One region of the Crossiella cryophila genome, then DNA from elsewhere that is predicted to be linked to it. Evidence: riboswitches for the same ligand, from Rfam matches in the RefSeq annotation. Region 1 holds a riboswitch; the other holds the start of a gene.
The links. Region 1 has a riboswitch for cyclic di-AMP ahead of HNR67_RS46225 (C40 family peptidase). Riboswitches for the same ligand answer to the same signal wherever they lie in the genome.

Region 1 (8,385 bases):
TGTCCAGGTGGGGAAACAAACCGCTGACGAATGTCCGGGATAATGTGTACGGGCGTTCGGCGCCGGAGTTCTGGGAACAGAGCAGTGTCAGCTACCGGGACAAGGTGACCTCGACCGCCCGGCTCTTCTCCTGTGGCGGGCTGCGGTACTGGGAACTGCTGGGGGCTTCCAGGGCGGAGATCCGGCTCATCCAGCCGCTGGCCTATCACTACCTCGCGCTGTGCGCCCAGGCCCGCCGCCTGGAAACCGCGGACGGCTCCTGGAAGAAGGAGATCGAGACCTTCTTCAAGAGCTACGGGGTCTATGACACCGATGTGCAGAAGGGCCTCTACGACCTCGAGCACGCGCACACGCTGACCGCCTCGCTGCGGGCCGGCCTGGTCGAGCCGACCGAGTCCCTGCTGACCGAGCTGGCCCGGCTGCGCGCCGGTGAGCTGCTGGCCCTGGTCAAGGTCATCAGCACCCTGTGCGGCAGGCCGCTGTCCACCTTCGCCCTCGGCGCCTACGAGGCCGCGGTGCGGCTGGCCCAGCTCGACGGCGACCTCGCCGACTACGCCAAGGACGTGGCGGCGGGCCGGTACAACCACTACCACGCGCTGCTGGCCATCGCGGGCGCCCAGCAGGTCGGGGCCAGGGTGCGTGAGCAGCGCCAGGATCTGCTCACCGAGGCGGAGAACCGGTTGCGCGGCGGGCGGATCCGCCTGCGCGGGCACCGCGAGCTGCGTACCTGGCTGGCCCGCAGGCAGGAACTGCCCGCGCTGCCGCAGCCGATCATCGCGGTCGTCCCCGCCTGACCCCGTTGTCGGGGCAAGCGTTTACCTACCTATCGACCCACGACTGACCTGGGGTATTCGTCATGGTGCAATCGACAGCCACCGCTGAGGAGTTGCGCGAGCGCATCCTCGGCCCCGACGGTCCCGAGACGTGGACCTCGAGCCGGGTCTCCTACCTGGAATCGCTCAAGGCCAGCCGGGTGATGTTCCTCGAGGGCTACGACTCGATGCTGCGCATGATCGGCGTCAACGAGGACACCGCCAAGGTGTTCGAGCCACTGGTGATCCACTTCCTGGCCCTGGTCTACCAGGCCGACCTCGCCTACGAGGAGGCGCAGCTCAACGGCGACTTCGAGGTCGATCTGAGCTGGCGGCGGGACATGGAGGAGCTGCTGGAGAGCTATGGCCTGCTCGATGAGCGGGGCCGGGAACGCCTTGACGACCTGCAGCGCTACTTCGAGCTGGAGGGCCAGCTGCTGCTGGGCGAGGTCGAGGTCACCGAGGAGTCGGTCTACGAGGTGCTCTCCATCCGCTCCTCCGACATCGCGCTGGTCACCCCGCTGATGCTCAACCTGCTCGGCACCGATCCCCGGGTGGTCGAGGAGATGGTCCAGGTCTGCAAGCCGCTGTACATGCTGTGGGAGATCGCCGACGACGTGCCCTCCTACGCCAAGGACATCGCCGCGGGCAGCTACAGCACGATCCGGATGTACGCGCGCATCTTCGGCGCCGAGCGGGGCCGGGTGAAGCTGGAGGAGTTCCGCTCCCGGCTGGTCGAGCGGGCCTGTGTGGAGATCGATCGGATCAGCGTGACCACGATGCTGATGGTGCTCGCCTCCGCGGTCCCGGACTGGCTGCTGCCGGTGCTGCGCAGGCTGCCGCGCCCGGTGCTGGCGCGGATCCTCAAGACCGTGGCCCGCCAGGACAAGCAGGGCAGGCCGGAACTGCCGGTTCTCATTGACGAGAAATGACATTTCGCTGTAATTCGATGTTTCCGCAAGCACTTCTGCTGGCATTTATGTGAATTCGCCGACGTGGCCGAGGTGAGATTTTCGAATTCTATCCTGGATTCGCATTGGAAGGCGAACTCGGGAGGAATCGGACATGTCGGATTACTGGCAGGAACATCACATCAGCTACCAGATGAACGCGCGGGCGCACAGGTTCCTGGACTACCTCAACGGCTTCAACCTCAGGTTCGGCCACTACACCGCCGCCGAGGCGGCCAGGGTGCGGCCGTTGATGGTCCAGTACTACGGCCTGATGTACAAGGGTGACTTCTTGTACGAACAGGCCCAGCGGATGGGCAGCTCGACCATCACCGACCACTCGTGGAAGCACGAGATGATCGAGCTGATCAAGGGTTATGACGCCTGGGACGGCGGAGTGGCGCACGTGGTGGACGAGCTGGAGCGGTACTACGTCCTGGAAGGCCGGATCATGCTCGGCGAGGTCGAGCTGACCCAGGAGGTCTTCGCCGAGGTCTGCGACATCCGGTCGCTGGTGGTCAACGGGTTGACCAGGGTGCTCAACAACATCAAGGGCGTGCCGACCGACGACGGGCTGTTCCACGTGCTGCGCCCGCTGGCCGCCTTCCTGGACATGATCGACGACTTCGAGTCCTATGCCGAGGACGTGGCCGAGGACTGCTTCAGCTCGCTGCGGTTGCTGGTCCGGATGCACGGGGTGGACCAGGCCAGGGTCAAGGCCCGGGAATACCTGTCGGGGCAGCTGGCCGAGGCCGTGGCGCGGATCCGCCGGGCGCCCCGGCACACCGTGCTCGGCGTCTACCAGGTGCTGCTGCTGGACAAGGAGAACGTGGCGCCGGTGCGCGCGGTTCTGCGGGCACTGCCGACCAGGGTGCTGGCCGCGCTGGCGGAGAAGCTGGTGCGCCTGTACTTCGCCATGCCCGCCGAGATCCCGGCCCCGGTGGCCGAGCGGACCCCGGTCCCGGCCCTGGCGTGATCAGCTTGTTGTGCAAGCGTCGCCGAGCGTGACGGTGGCTGCGCGCCAGGGGCGCTGACGACGGCTAACCTTATCCGGGTGTTCCCGTTGCCCGCGCAGACCAGCCACGACCGGCCGGAACCCGATCCGGGTCCGTCCGCTGTGGACGGTGCGCCGCCGCCGGAGCCCGAGGTGGAGTTCGACGCTCTGCCCGAGGCCGTCCGCGCGCGACTCGCCGAGTTGTCCGCCGAGGCGCTGGGCACCATGCCCCAGCTCGACATCCCGCAGCCACTGCGGCCGGTGGCCCGGTTCGCCCCGGCCAAGCGGGCGAAGCTGGGCACCGGTCCGCTGCTGGCCGCGCTGCGGGATTCGGCGGTCTTCCGCAACGCGGTGGTGCAGTGGTGCCGGGAGCACCGGCCCAGCACCCTGGAGCTGGCCCCCGGTGATCCGGTGGCCACCGCGGCCGCGGCCGTGCTGCTGGCCGATCCGGCCGCGCCACTGCACGTGGAGCTGGTCGCCCGGCGCTCGGTGGACGCCCAGCTGCGCTCCGAACGCGACGCCGGCGTGTCCCGGATCGAGCGCCTGGAGGCCGAACTGGCCAGGATGCGCGCCGAACTGGACGAGGCCAGGGGCGCGGCCGAGCGGGTCCGGCAGGAGGGCGAGGCCGAACTGGACCGGCTGCGCAAACGCCTCCGCGAGCAGGGCGTGAAACTGCGTCAGGCCAAGGACGAGGCCGAGGCGGCCAGGACCGCGCTGACCAAGGGACACGGCGAGACCGAGGCGGTGGTCGCCGCGATCACCGCCGAACGGGACAAGGAACGCGAACGCGCCGACACCGAGCGGGTCAAGGCCGGTCGCGCGCTGGCCGAGGCCGAGGTGGCCAGGCAGTCCGCCAGGGAGGCCCGCCAGGCCGACGAGGTCCGGCTCGGCCTGCTGGTGGACACCCTGGCCGGCGCGGTCACCGGCCTGCGCCGGGAACTCGCCCTCGGCGGCAGTGGGCCGCGGCCGGCCGACACCGTGCGCGGGGCCACCCCGGCCACCGGCGCGGTCGGCCGGGTGGAGGATCCGGCCGCACTGGACCGGCTGCTGGCGCTGCCCACCGTGCACCTGGTGGTGGACGGCTACAACGTCACCAAGACCGGCTACCCCGAGCTGACCCTCTCCGAGCAGCGGGACCGGCTGGTGCACCAGCTCGCGGTGCTGGCCGCGCGCACCGGGGCCGAGGTCACGCTGGTCTTCGACGGCGCCGGCGTGGTCGCGGTGCCCACCTCGGCGCCGCGCGGGGTGCGGGTGCTCTTCAGCGATCCCGGCGTGCTCGCCGACGACGTGATCAGGGCCCTGGTCACCGCCGAGCCGGAGGGTCGCCCGGTGGTCGTGGTGACCTCCGACCGCGCGGTGGCCGATTCCATCCGCCGCCGGGGCGCGCACCCGGTGCCCTCGGCGGTGTTGCTGGCCAGGTTGGGCCGGGTGTGAGCGCGCACATACGCGGTTGGCGTGTGGCGCTCGTCACTTTTCTCGGGTGAACCGGGTTGCAACCAGGAACGGACCGTGTCGGTGGGTATTGACAGTTGATCTCTAGGGAACGGCAACACCGCAGGTCGCGCTGAATATGGTGAGTGATTACACAGCGCTGTTGTGTCGCTGGGTAACTAGTCCGATCGGGCGGCCGGGTCACGGCCGAACATCGGCCGCCCCGCGGCGGTGGACTGGGGGCCTCACTACTCGTAACCTGTCCGAGATCTCGCGGCGGACCGTCGTCCAACCGAGGGCGACACCGCGAGACACCGCCGAATCGGCTTGTCGGGGGCCGAACCGGGGACCCAGGCAGTTGGGGTGAATCGGGCGGGCCTGTACCTGGGCGCCGCGCGTAGGGCGACTTCGGGCCCGAACCCGTCAGCTAACCCGGTAAGCGGTAGCGAGCACGAAGGAGTAGTACGCCACGTGGCGTCGCATCGACTCAAGCGCACGATGCGCGGGGCCCTCGCGGCCTCCGCAGTTGTGGTCGCCGTCGGCCTCGCGCCGACGACCCCCGCGCTGGCCGACCCGGAACTGCCCGCCAACGCCTCCGAGGCGATGAAGCAGCTCCAGGAAATGTCCAAGGAAACCGAGAAGATCGCGGAATCCCTGCACGAGGCCAAGGACGACCTCAACAAGAAGAACGCCGACCTGGAGAAGGCCAACAAGGAGGCCGAGGAAGCCAGCAAGCTCGGCGCCCTGGCCCGCGAGCAGGAACGGCAGCTCCGCGGGGACGTCGACAAGATGGCCTCCGCCGACTTCGAGGGCGCGCGGCTGAACCAGCTCAGCGCGCTGCTGATGTCGCGTTCGCCGAATGAGTTCCTGGACAAGATGGCGTTGCTGGACATGCTCGCTGGCGACAACAAGGACGCCATCGACAAGCTGCACGCCACCATCAAGCAGGCCGAGGACGCCGGCAAGCGCGCGGTGGACGCCAAGGACCGCGCGCAGAAGGCCACTGACGAGGCCAAGCGCATCACCACCGAGCTGGACAAGCGCCGGGCCGAGCTGGAGACCCGCCGGTCCAAGGTGAAGGCGCAGTACGACAAGCTCACCCAGGACGAGCGGAACAAGCTCAAGGGGCCCGAGGACAACTCGGTCATCAACATCCCCGGCAACAGCGGGATCGCGGGCGCGGCGCTGGAGAAGGCGCTGAGCAAGCGTGGCTCGAAGTACGTCTACGGCGACGAGGGTCCCAACACCTTCGACTGCTCCGGCCTGATCTACTGGGCCTACCGGCAGGTCGGCATGGAGCTGCCGCGATCCAGTTCGCAGCAGGCCCGGATCGGCACCGCGGTGCCGATCAGCGCCATCCAGCCGGGCGACCTGGTCGCCTACAAGGGCCACATCGGCATCTCGGTCGGCAACGGCAAGATGGTGCACGCGCCCACCACCGGCGACGTGGTCAAGATCGCCCCGCTGCAGAGCGGCATCGTCGCGGTCCGCCGGGTCGGGGTCGGCTCCTGAGCCACTCGTCCAGGTAAGTCCGTTTTTTCCGCGGGGCCGTCACCGATCGGGTGTCGGCCCCGCGGCCTGTCCGGCCCTAGGATGCAGCTGTGTCCGGGGTTGGCCGGTACAGGAGCTGGCTGGTCGCCGCGGTGGCCGCCGTGCTGCTTGCTGGGCTCGCCGTGGTCGCCACCCCGCAGGCCCGCGATGTGGTCGACCCGCAGCCCCAGGTCACCACGCTGGACGCGGCGGGCCGCCCGGTCCCGCCGGAGGCCCCGGCCACCACCGCGGAGGCCCCGCGCGCCGCGGCCGTGTCCGAGCTGATGCGCCGCCGGGCCGAGGCGATCCTGCGCCGGGACGAGACCACCTTCCTGGCCACCCTGGACCCCAACGCCGACTCGGCCTTCGCCACCGCGCAGCGCAACCTGTTCGTCAACCTGGCCGGCGTGCCGCTGAGCAGCTGGCGCTACCACCTCGAACCGGCCGAGGCCCTCGGCACTTCCGGGCTCACCTCCTACGCCCCCGACGCCGAGGAGCTGTTCGCGCCCAGGGTGGAGCTGAGCTACGCCCTGGGCGGCGGCGACGCGGTGGCCACCACCCGGCCGATGGGCTACCTGTTCGCCCGCTACGGCGACAGCTGGTACCTGACCTCCGACTCCGCGCTGGAGGCCCAGGGCAGGCGCACCTGGCGCGGCCCGTGGGACTTCGGCCCCTGCCTGGTGCTGACCACCAACTCCGGCATCGTGCTGGGCCACCGGGCCAACCAGGCACTGGCCCAGCGGGTGGCCAAGGAGCTGGACGCGGCGGTGCGCGCGGTCAGCGAGGTGTGGGGCCGGGAGTGGTCGCAGCGGGTGGTCGTGGTGCTGCCGGAGACCACCAGGGAACTGCAGGCCATGGTCGGCTCGGAGTTCGCGGTGGACTCCATCGCCGCGGTCGCCCTGGCCGACCGGGTGGACCACGAGCAGCAGCTGGTCGAGGGCGCCCGGATCGTGTTCAACCCCAAGACCGCCACCCGCCTCTCGGCCAGCGCGCTGCGGGTGGTGCTGCGGCACGAGATCACCCACGTGGCCGCCAGGGCCGCCACCGTGGACGGCGCGCCGATGTGGCTGCTGGAGGGCTTCGCCGACTACGTGGGCTACCGCGGGTCGGGCATCGCGCCCACCGAGGCCGCCCCCGACCTGACCCGCCGGGTCCGCGCCGAGAACGGCCAGCTGGACCTGCCAGCCGACGCCGACTTCCGCTCCGGCGGCCAGAAACTGGACGTGGCCTACCAGTCGTCCTGGTCGCTGACCACGCACATCGCCGAACGCCACGGCGAGGCCACGCTGGTGGAGCTGTACCGGCGGCTGGCCAGGGCCGGGCAGACCGACACCGCGGGCCAGGACCGGATGCTGCGCGAGGTGCTGGGCGTGGACCGGGCCAGACTCGTCGCGGGCTGGCGGGAGTTCCTGCGCAAGACCTACGGCTAAGGTTCGCCTCGTGCGCCGCACCCTGTTGGTCACGAACGACTTCCCGCCACGTCCCGGTGGCATCCAGGCGTACCTGCACTCACTGGCCACCGCGTTGCCGGCGGACCGGCTGGTGGTCTACGCACCCGGCTGGGACGGCCCGCCCGCCTCGGCCGCGGAGTTCGACGCCGCCCAGCCGTTCCCGGTGGTGCGGCACGCCTCGCCGGTGCTGCTGCCCGAACCGGAGGTGGTGGCCAGGGCCGCGGACATCCTGCGGGCCGAGGGCTGCACCTCGGTGTGGTTCGGCGCGGCCGCCCCGCTGGGGCTGCTGGCCGCGCGGTTGCGCTCGGCCGGGGCGCGCCGGGTGGTGGCCTGCAGCCACGGGCACGAGGTCGGCTGGTCGATGTTCCCCGGCGCGCGCTGGGCACTGCGCCGGATCGGCGCCGCGGCCGACGTGGTCACCTGCGTGAGCCGCTACACCAGGGCCGCCATCGCCTCCGCCTTCGGCCCGCTGGCCGCCCTGGAACACCTGCCCGCCGGCGTGGACGCCACCTACTACCGGCCGGATTCCGTTGCCCGCCAGGAGATCCGCCGCAGGCACAACCTCGGCAGCGCGCCGGTGGTGCTGTGCCTGTCCCGGCTGGCCCCGCGCAAGGGCCAGGACACCCTGATCCACGCGCTGCCCCGGATCAGGGCCAGGGTGCCCGGCGCCAAACTGCTGCTGGTCGGCGCCGGCCCGTACCGCAAACGCCTGCGTGCCCTCGCCCAACAGTCCACAGTGGACGAACACGTGATCTTCGCGGGCCACATCCCGCCCAGCGAGACCCCCGCCTACTACGCCGCGGCCGACGTCTTCGCCCTGCCCTGCCGCAACCGCGGCTTCGGCCTGGACGTGGAGGGCCTGGGCCTGGTGTTCCTGGAGGCCGCGGCCAGCGGTTTGCCGGTGGTGGCCGGTGATTCCGGCGGTGCGCCGGAGACGGTGCGGGACGGGGTGACCGGGCATGTGGTCAACCCGCGTTCGGTGCGCGCGGTGGCGGAGTCGGTGACCCGGTTGCTGCTGGACCCGGAGCTGGCGGCCGCGATGGGGCGGGCCGGGCGGGAGTGGATGCGGCGGGCCTGGCGCTGGGACGCGGCTGGGGCGCGGCTGGCGGGTTATCTGGACGGGTGAGCGGCGGCCGCTGGGGGCTGCCCCGAGGGCTGGGCCGCGCCGAGTTCGGCGAGCAGGGCGAGGGTCTCCGCCTCGCCGCGTTCGTGCCCCA
Region 2 (8,385 bases), 1.3 Mb from region 1:
GGGTGGCGATCCGCAGTGCCTCGGTGTGGTGCCGCTCGGCCTCCCTCGGCCGGTCCAGCGCGGCGCAGCAGGCGGCGCGGGTGTTGTAGGCGTCGGCCTCGGCCCGGCGGTCGTGCATGGTGGCGGCCAGCTCACAGGCCTGCTCGGCCAGCGGCAACGCCTCCTCGGCCCGGTCGGCGGCCAGCAGCGCGGCGGCCAGGGCGTCCACCGGATCGGCGTTGTCCTGGCCGAGGGCCTGGTAGATCTCCCTGGACCGGCGGGCCAGGTTGATCGCCAGCACCGGGTTGCCACGCAGCCGTTCGGCCACCGCGAGGTTGCCAAGGCAGAGCGCCTCCCCGAACGCGATGCCCTGCTCCTGGCAGATCGCCAGCGCCTCGTGCGCCAGCCTGAGCCCGGCGGCCAGATCACCGCGGTACATCCGCACCGCGGCCAGGTTGAGCAGCACCTTGGCCCGGTTGCCGCCCTCGGGCCGGTGCCGGTGCAGCACCCGCTCGTAGCAGTCGGCGGCCGCGGCCAGCCTGCCCATCTCCATGTAGACGATGCCCAGGTGCAGCAACGCGTCCGATTCGACCTCGGGCGCGGCATCGGTGTGCGCCAGGGTCTCGATCGCCTCCCGGTGGTACCGCAGCGCCTGCTCGAAATCCCCCAGCCCCCACAGCGCGGTGCCCACGCTGTCCAGCATCGCGCCCACCATCGCCAGGTCCCCGACCTCGCGCGCCGCGGCCAGCGCCGCCCGAGCCGCCTCGATCCACTCGGTGCGGTGCAGCCGGAAGTAGAAGTAACCGCCCAGCACCCGCACCAACGGCCAGGACCGTTGATGCAGCCCCAGTCCCGGCGCCGCCCGCACCGCGGCGACCAGGTTCGGCAACTCCGCGTCCAGCCAGGCCACCGCCGCGGCCCGCTCGGCGAACGGCGGCACCGGCGGCAGGTCAGGGGCCGAGGGCAACGGCACATCCGGCGTGAGCAGCGCGACCGCCTGCCGGGTGGTGGCCAGGTAGTACTCGTACAACCGCCCCAGCGCCGCCGCCCGCTCCCCGGCAGGCTCCTCCACCTCGGCCCGTTCCCTGGCATAAAGCCGGATCAGGTCATGAAAGCCAAACCGATCCGCCCCGACGGGCTCCAGCAAACTCATCCCGGCCAGCCCAGCCAGCGCCGCCGCCGACTCCCCCGCCACCAACGCGGCCGCCGCCGCCACGGTGAAATCCGCCCCCGGCACCAGCGCGAGCCGCCGGAACACGGTCCGCGCGGCCGGGTCCAGCGCCCGGTAGGAGGAGTCGAACGCGCTGTGCACCGCGGTCGCCCCGTCCCCGTCGATGGCCAGCTCCGCCAACCGGTTCCCGGCCCGCAACAGGGCCACGTACCCGGCCACATCCGGCGCGGGCTGGGCAGCCAGGTTGGCCGCCGCCACCCGCAACGCCAACGGCAACCGCGCGCACACCGCCGCCAGCTCCCCCAGTGCGGCGTCATCGCTGCCGAGCACCCGCCGCAACAACTCCACCGACTCACCCTCGGCCAGCGACCCCAGCGAGATCCGCCGCACCGCCTGCTCCCCCAGCCGCTCCGGCAACCCCCGCCGACTGGTGATCAACACCCCGCACCCGGGATCCCCCGGCAGCAACACCGCGAGCTGATCCACCTCGGCCACGTTGTCCAGCACCACCAGCACCCGCCGCCCGGCCAGCAACCGCCGGTACAACGCCGACTGCTCGTCCACCGCCGAGGGCACCTCCTCCGGCGCCACCCCCAACCCACGCAGGAACCGGGTCAACACCTGCCCCGCGGTCGCCGCGGGCTCCGCCGAATACCCCCGCAGATTGGCAAAAAGCTGCCCATCCGAAAACCGCCCCCGCAACCGATGCCCCACCCGCACCGCCAGCGCCGTCTTCCCCACCCCCGGCGCCCCACTCACCGCCACCACAGCCCCGGACCCCAGCAACGAACCCAACTCCGCCACCAGCTCACCCCGCCCGACAAAGTCCCCCACCACCGCGGGCAGTTCGGCGGGCACCCGCGCGGCCCGAGCCACCGGCACCACCGGCACCCGCAACCCCGGATCAGCCCGCAACACCAATGCCTGCATCCGCCGCAACCCAGGCCCCGGCCCGGCATCCAGCTCCCGCCGCAACACCAGCTCCGCCTGCCGGTACCCGGCCAGCGCCTCGGCCTGCCGCCCATCCCGGTAGCGGGCCAGCATCAACAACTCCGCGAACCGCTCCCGCAACGGATACTCGGCGGTCAACGCGATCAACCGACTGATCACCTCACCGTGCCGCCCCAGCTCCAGCGCCACCTCGATCCACCGCTCCAACAACGCCAACCGGGCCTCGGTCAGCAAAGCGACCTCACTCCGGTGCAACGCGGCCGACGGCACATCCCCCAGCACCGGCCCCCGCACCAGCCCGACGGCCTCCCCAAGCAACATCGCCTCCGCGGCCACATCCCCCGCCGCCCGCGACTGCTCGGCCCGCCGCACCAACCGCCGAAACCGGAACAAGTCCAACTGCTCCGGCTCCACATCCAGCAGGTACCCGTGCCCAGTGGTCCGCAACTGCCCCGGATCCCCCAGCATCTGCCGCACCCGGGTGACATAGGTGTGCAGGGACCCCCGCGGCCGCACCGGCGTCGGCCCGTCCCAGAGGTTCCCGATCAGCTCCTCGGCACTGACCGGCTCATTGGCATGCAACAACAAACTCGCCAGCAACACCCGATGCTTGGCCGCCCCGACCGGCACCACGGCCCGGCGCACCCACACCTCCAACGGCCCGAGCACCCGGAACTCCGTCTCAGCCCGCATCGCCGTCCCTCACCCCGAGCAGCAGCCCCCGGACATTCTCGGCGTCGGGCACGCCCATGTCGACGAAGAGGCCGAGCGCCCGCTCCCACGCCCGCCGCGCCAAACCGGGTTCGCCCTGTCGGTGGTGCACGTGCCCGGCCAGCAGGTGCGCGGCGGCTTCGCCAGGGCGGTGACCGGTGCCGTCCAGCGTGTGGATGGCCCGCCGCACGAGTTCCCCGGCCTCCTCGGCGAGCCCCTCGGCCAACCGGGCCTCGGCCATCGCGGTCAACGCGTGTCCCGCCTCCAGGGTGTGGCCGTGCCGAGAGGCAAGCACCAGTGCCCGGCCGCCGTAGTCCATCGCCTCCACCGGCCGCCCCAGGCGCCGGAGCGCGGCGCTCATCACCACCATCGCCTCGATCTCGCCAAAGCCATAGCCGATCAGGGTGGACTGGCGGAATGCCTCGGTGCACGCCTCCCAAGCCTCGCTGTTCCGCCCAGCTCGCAGGTGGATCCGCCCGGTCGTGGTCATGGCGTCGATCTCCGCCCGCCGGTCGCCGGACTCCTGGGCGGTCTGACACGCGCGGGCCGCCAGGGCGGCGGCCTCGTCGAGCTGTCCCAGCGCACAGTGGATCGCCGCCAGGTGCTCGAAGCAGTCAGGTTCGGTTCGCCCCAGTTCGGCGTTGATGGCCACGGCCCGCCCGCTCCACTCCAGTGCGACGGCGTAGTCACCGGCGGCCAGGCGGTTGTAGGTCAGGTTGGTCGCGCACAGTCCCTCACCGAAGCGGGATTCGATCCGGCGGCACAGTTCGATGGCCTCCAGCATCAGTCGCCGGGCCTGGCCGAGGTCTCCGCTCCGGCCCTTGGCCGTGCCGAGGTTCATCAGGGCCTGGGCGGTCTGCTTGGCCGATCCCGCATCCCGCCAGTGCGCCAGCGCCAGCGCGACCGCGGATTCCGCATCGCGCACGTGGCCCGTCTCCAGAGCCACGATCCCGAGGTGCAGCCGGACCCCGGCCAGCACCTCGCCCCCCGCAGCGGCGGAACCGAGCAGTTCCTGCGCCCGGCCGTAGGACTGCCGGGCCCGTTCGTAGTCGCCGACGCTCCAGAACGCGGTGCCCACACCGTCCAACATGGACGCGACCATCAAGGTGTTGCCACTGTGCTCGGCGGCGCGGAGGGCTGCCTCCGCCACGAGGAGCCACTCGGCGCGATGGTCGTAGAAGTAGAAGTAGTTCCGCAGTGCCCGCACCAAGGACCACGAGATCCACGGGCGGTCGGACTCCCCCGCCGCCTGGATGACCGCGAGGATCAAGCCCCGCTCGGTGTCCAGCCAGGCCACGGCCTGGTCGATGTCCGCGAACCGCTCGATCCCACGAGTCCCCGGCCGGTCCAGTTCCGCGGACAACGGCTCCGGCATGATCAGCTCAGCCGCGTCGTGAGCGGCCCCGAGGATGTAGTCGTCGAGCCGGGCCACCGCGGTTCCGCCCGGCTCCGCCTTTTCTCTGGCGTACAGGCGGATCAGGTCGTGGTAGCCGTAGCGGTCCGGACTGGTCGCCTGGAGCAGGCTCACGGTGACCAGACTGGTGAGGACCTCGCGGGTCCGATCGACGGGCCAGTCGAGCATGACCGCGGCGGCCCGGAGGCTCAGGTCGGTACCGGGGGCCAGGGCGAGGGTGCGGAAGGCGTACTGACTGTCCGGGGCCAGTTCCGTGTAGGACAGGTCGAAGGTCAGGCGGACCGCGGCTGCGCCATCGCCGTCGACCGCGAGCTTGGCCAGCCGGTCTCCTTGCCGCAGCTGGTCCAGGTAGTCGCCGACCTGGTGGCCGAGCAGGTTCGCCGCGGCCACCCGCAGGGCAAGGGGCAGGTGGGCGCAGGTCTCCGCCAGGGCCGCCACCGACTCCGGTTCGGCTCGTACCGCCTCCTGGCCCAGGATGCTGCGCAGCAGGTCCACTGATTCGGCCGGGTCGAGCATGCCGACCGGGATCGAGTGCGGGAACTCGGTGCGGCTGGTCACGAGCACCGCGCAGCCGGGGGACTCGGGCAGCAGCGGGGCGATCTGGGCCGGGTCGGCCGCGTTGTCCAGCAGCACCAGCACCTTGCGGTCGGCCAGCAGGCGGCGGTACAGCGCGGTCTGCGCCTCGACCCGGATCGGCACCTGTTCCGGCCGGACGCCCAACGCGCGCAGGAACCTGGCCAGGATCTGCTCCGGGGCCAGCGCGGGTTCGGGGGCGTAGCCACGCAGGTTCACGTGCAGCTGGCCGTCCGGGTAGTGCTCGCGCAGGCGGTGCCCGGTGTGCACGGCCAGTGCGGTCTTGCCCACGCCCGGCGGGCCGGACAGGGCGGCCAGACCGGAGCCGGTGAGGGCGGCGCCGATCTGTTCGGCCAGGGCGGTCCGGCCGATGAAGTCGGGGATGTCGGCGGGGAGTTGGGCCGGTACCGGGCCGGGTGGCGCGGGCCTGCGCTTCGCGCGCCTATAGAGAGAGGTGTCCGCGCGCAGGATCGCCTCGTGCAGGGCACGCAGCGCGGCGCCGGGCCGCACCCCCAGTTCCGCCTTCAGCAGTGCGCTGATCCGGCCGAAGGCACGCAGGGCCTCGGCCTGCCTGCCGTCGCGGACCTGGGCGAGCAGCAGCTGTTCCCAGAAGCGTTCGCGCAGCGGGTGCTGGGTGGTCAGCTCGGTCAGTTCGCCGATCAGCTCGCGCTGCCTGCCCAGGTCCAGGTCCAGCTCGATCCGGCGCTCCAGCAGCACCAGGCGCTGTTCGCTCAGCCGGGCCGCGTCGGTCCGGCGCAACGGTTCCGACCGGATGTCCGACAGGACCGGGCCGCGCCACAGCTCCAGTGCCTCGGCCAGGCAGGCGCGCTCGGAATCGGCGTCCTCGGCGGCGCGGGCCCGTTCCGCGCCGGTGATCAGGCCACGCAGGCGGAACAGGTCCAGCTGCTCCGGGGTCAGGTCGACCCGGTAGCCGCGTTCGGTGGTGGTGATCAGGTCCGGCCCCGGCAGGGCCTGGCGCAGGCGGCGCACATAGGTATGGAGTGCGGCGCGCGGGTTGGCGGGCGGCGCGAACTCCCACAGCGTGCCGGTCAGCTCCTCGAACCGGACCTCATCGCCTGCCTGCAACAGCAACGCGGCCAGCAGCACCCGCTGCTTGGCCGCGCCGATCACCAGTGGCGCGCTGCCGACCCGGACCTCCAGCGGTCCGAGCACCCGAAACTCGATCTCCGGTCCCATGCGGTCCCCCTGCCCCGGCCGATGGTCGCACGGCCGGATGTCCCTGGCACGGCAATCAACCGGCCGGTCCCCGTTCACCAGCCGGTCGTTCGTCCGCTTTACTTTCCGCCCCACACTCACTCGGGAGGTTCGTGTGCGGATCGGATTGCGGGCGGGACTGGCGCTCCTGGCGGTGGCCGGGCTGCTGGGCGGGTCGGTGGCGCAGGCCGGGGCGGCGGGGCGGGTCAAGCCCCTCGCACAGGCGCACGCGCACAACGACTACGAGCACGGGCGGCCGTTGCTGGACGCGCTGGAGCACGGGTTCACCAGTGTCGAGGCGGACATCTACCTGGTGGACGGGGCGCTGCTGGTCGGGCACGACCCCGGGGACCTGCGGCCGGAGCGGACCCTGCAGGCGCTGTACCTGGAGCCGTTGCGGAAGCGGGCATTGGCCAATGGCGGCCGCGTTTATCCGGGGCGGAGTGGGTTGTTCCAGCTGCTGGTGGACATCAAGACCAACGGGGTGGCGGTGTACGCGGAGCTGGACCGGGTGCTGCGATCGCCGCGGTACTCCTGGCTGTTCAGCCGGTACCTGCACGGGTTCGTGCTGCGCGGAGCTGTGACCGCGGTCATCTCCGGCGATCGCCCGCGCGCCGTTATGGCTGGTCAGCGGGATCGACTGGCCTTCTATGACGGACGCCTCACCGATCCGAACGACCTCGGACCCGGTGCGGATCCGAAGCTGGCGCCGCTGGTGTCCGACAACTGGACGAAGTTGTTCGCCTGGCAGGGTGTGGGCGAGATGCCGGCCGCCGAGCGGGCCAAGCTGCGGGAACTGGTCCAGCGGGTGCACGCGGGCGGGCAGCGGCTCCGATTCTGGGCGACCCCGGACGCGGCGGGCCCGGCCCGTGCGGCGCTCTGGCGGGAGCTGGCGGCGGCCGGGGTGGATCACCTCAATACCGATGATCTTGCGGGACTCTCCGCGTTCCTACGGGGTCACTCGGGTGCCGCTACGGGGTGAGCCACGCCTCACCGACGGTGATTGATCTCGGTAAGGACACGGCGCGGTAACGGCGGGCTGACCTGGCGCGACACCCGACATCGCAGAACTTCGCCAAACGTTACAGTGACTACGGTCACAGTCCAGAAGGTTTGGCGGACCCCTGCTGGGTTACGTACGGTCGCTTCTCGGTCGGCCCCGAACCGGCCAGCACGACGGGAACCTGTAGCGCCAAGCCCTGTCCAAGCGGGTTCCCGACCAAACCCCGAGCGAAACTGCAACTGGACAGGGACGGGGGAACCACCTTCCGGACGAGCACTCAGCGTCCTTGGGGTGAAGCCGGTGCGAGCCGGCCGGGCCAGCACGATCGGTCCGAACCCGACAGCTCACCTCGTAGGCGCGGTTGGCGAGAGGGAAATGGCTTCTTACCGAGGCAAGCACCGCAAGCAGTCCAACATCACCCGCACCGTGGCCCGCGTTGTCGTGGCCGGTGCCGTCGTGGCCGCCCCGATGGCCGTGGCTGGTACCGCAAGCGCTGCGAGTGGCGTGAACTGGGACGCTATCGCTCAGTGCGAGAGCGGCGGCCGGTGGAACATCGCCACTGGTAACGGCTACTACGGTGGTCTCCAGTTCGACCGTGGCACCTGGCTCTCCAACGGTGGCGGCCAGTACGCGCCGTACGCCCACCAGGCTTCCAAGGCCCAGCAGATCGCGGTCGCCGAGCGCCTGTTCGCGGCTCGTGGCACCAGCCCGTGGCCGCACTGTGGCAAGCGCGCCGGCGTCAAGGGCAACGTGGCCAAGCCGGCCCCGAAGCCCGCTGCTGTCAAGCCGGTCGTGAAGAAGCAGGCTGCTCCCAAGCCTGTCGCGGTCAAGCCGGTCATCAAGCCGGCCGCGCCGGTGCAGTCCGCTCCGGTCGCCACCGAGCGCAACGGTGCTGACTACACCGTCGTCGCGGGTGACACGCTGTCCACCATCGCGCAGAAGCTGCAGGTGAACGGTGGCTGGAAGGCGCTGTTCGAGCGCAACAAGGACATCGTCAAGAACGCTGACCTGATCTTCCCGGGCCAGCAGCTCGACGTGAAGTGAGTCTGGCGACTCGCTAGGCACGCTCCGCGAAACCCCCGGTCGTTCACGTGGCGACCGGGGGTTTCGTGTTCGTTCAGGGGCAGTTGACCCATTCCTCGGCGCCGTCGGTGAAGAGCTGGCGCTTCCAGATGGGCAGGCGGCGCTTGACCTCGTCGACCAGGTCGGCGCAGGCGGCGAATGCCTCCTTGCGGTGTTCGCCGGCCACCGCGCAGGCCAGTGCGGCGTCGCCGATCTTGAGCTGGCCGATCCGGTGGCTGACCGCGATGGCCCTGACGCCCTGGTGCCGGAGCGCGATCTCGGCGGCGACCTCGGCGATGACCTCGG

Region 2: it holds a riboswitch for cyclic di-AMP, as region 1 does, so the genes downstream of both, HNR67_RS08020 (LysM peptidoglycan-binding domain-containing protein) here and HNR67_RS46225 (C40 family peptidase) in region 1, are expected to answer to the same signal.

What each region holds. Positions count from the first base shown of each region.
Region 1 covers NZ_JACHMH010000001.1:3,006,260-3,014,644, forward strand. Annotated here, with positions in the region: gene HNR67_RS14080 (hypothetical protein) at 1-794, shown strand, start outside; gene HNR67_RS14085 (hypothetical protein) at 857-1,744, shown strand; gene HNR67_RS14090 (hypothetical protein) at 1,878-2,738, shown strand; gene HNR67_RS14095 (NYN domain-containing protein) at 2,817-4,190, shown strand; cyclic di-AMP (ydaO/yuaA leader) riboswitch at 4,493-4,644, shown strand; gene HNR67_RS46225 (C40 family peptidase) at 4,659-5,699, shown strand; gene HNR67_RS14105 (basic secretory protein-like protein) at 5,789-7,147, shown strand; gene HNR67_RS14110 (glycosyltransferase family 4 protein) at 7,158-8,294, shown strand; gene HNR67_RS14115 (AfsR/SARP family transcriptional regulator) at 8,279-8,385, opposite strand, start outside.
Region 2 covers NZ_JACHMH010000001.1:1,698,672-1,707,056, reverse strand. Annotated here, with positions in the region: gene HNR67_RS08035 (AfsR/SARP family transcriptional regulator) at 1-2,794, opposite strand, end outside; gene HNR67_RS08030 (AfsR/SARP family transcriptional regulator) at 2,784-5,996, opposite strand; gene HNR67_RS08025 (phosphatidylinositol-specific phospholipase C/glycerophosphodiester phosphodiesterase family protein) at 6,130-6,996, shown strand; cyclic di-AMP (ydaO/yuaA leader) riboswitch at 7,234-7,373, shown strand; gene HNR67_RS08020 (LysM peptidoglycan-binding domain-containing protein) at 7,393-8,061, shown strand; gene HNR67_RS08015 (molybdenum cofactor biosynthesis protein MoaE) at 8,135-8,385, opposite strand, start outside.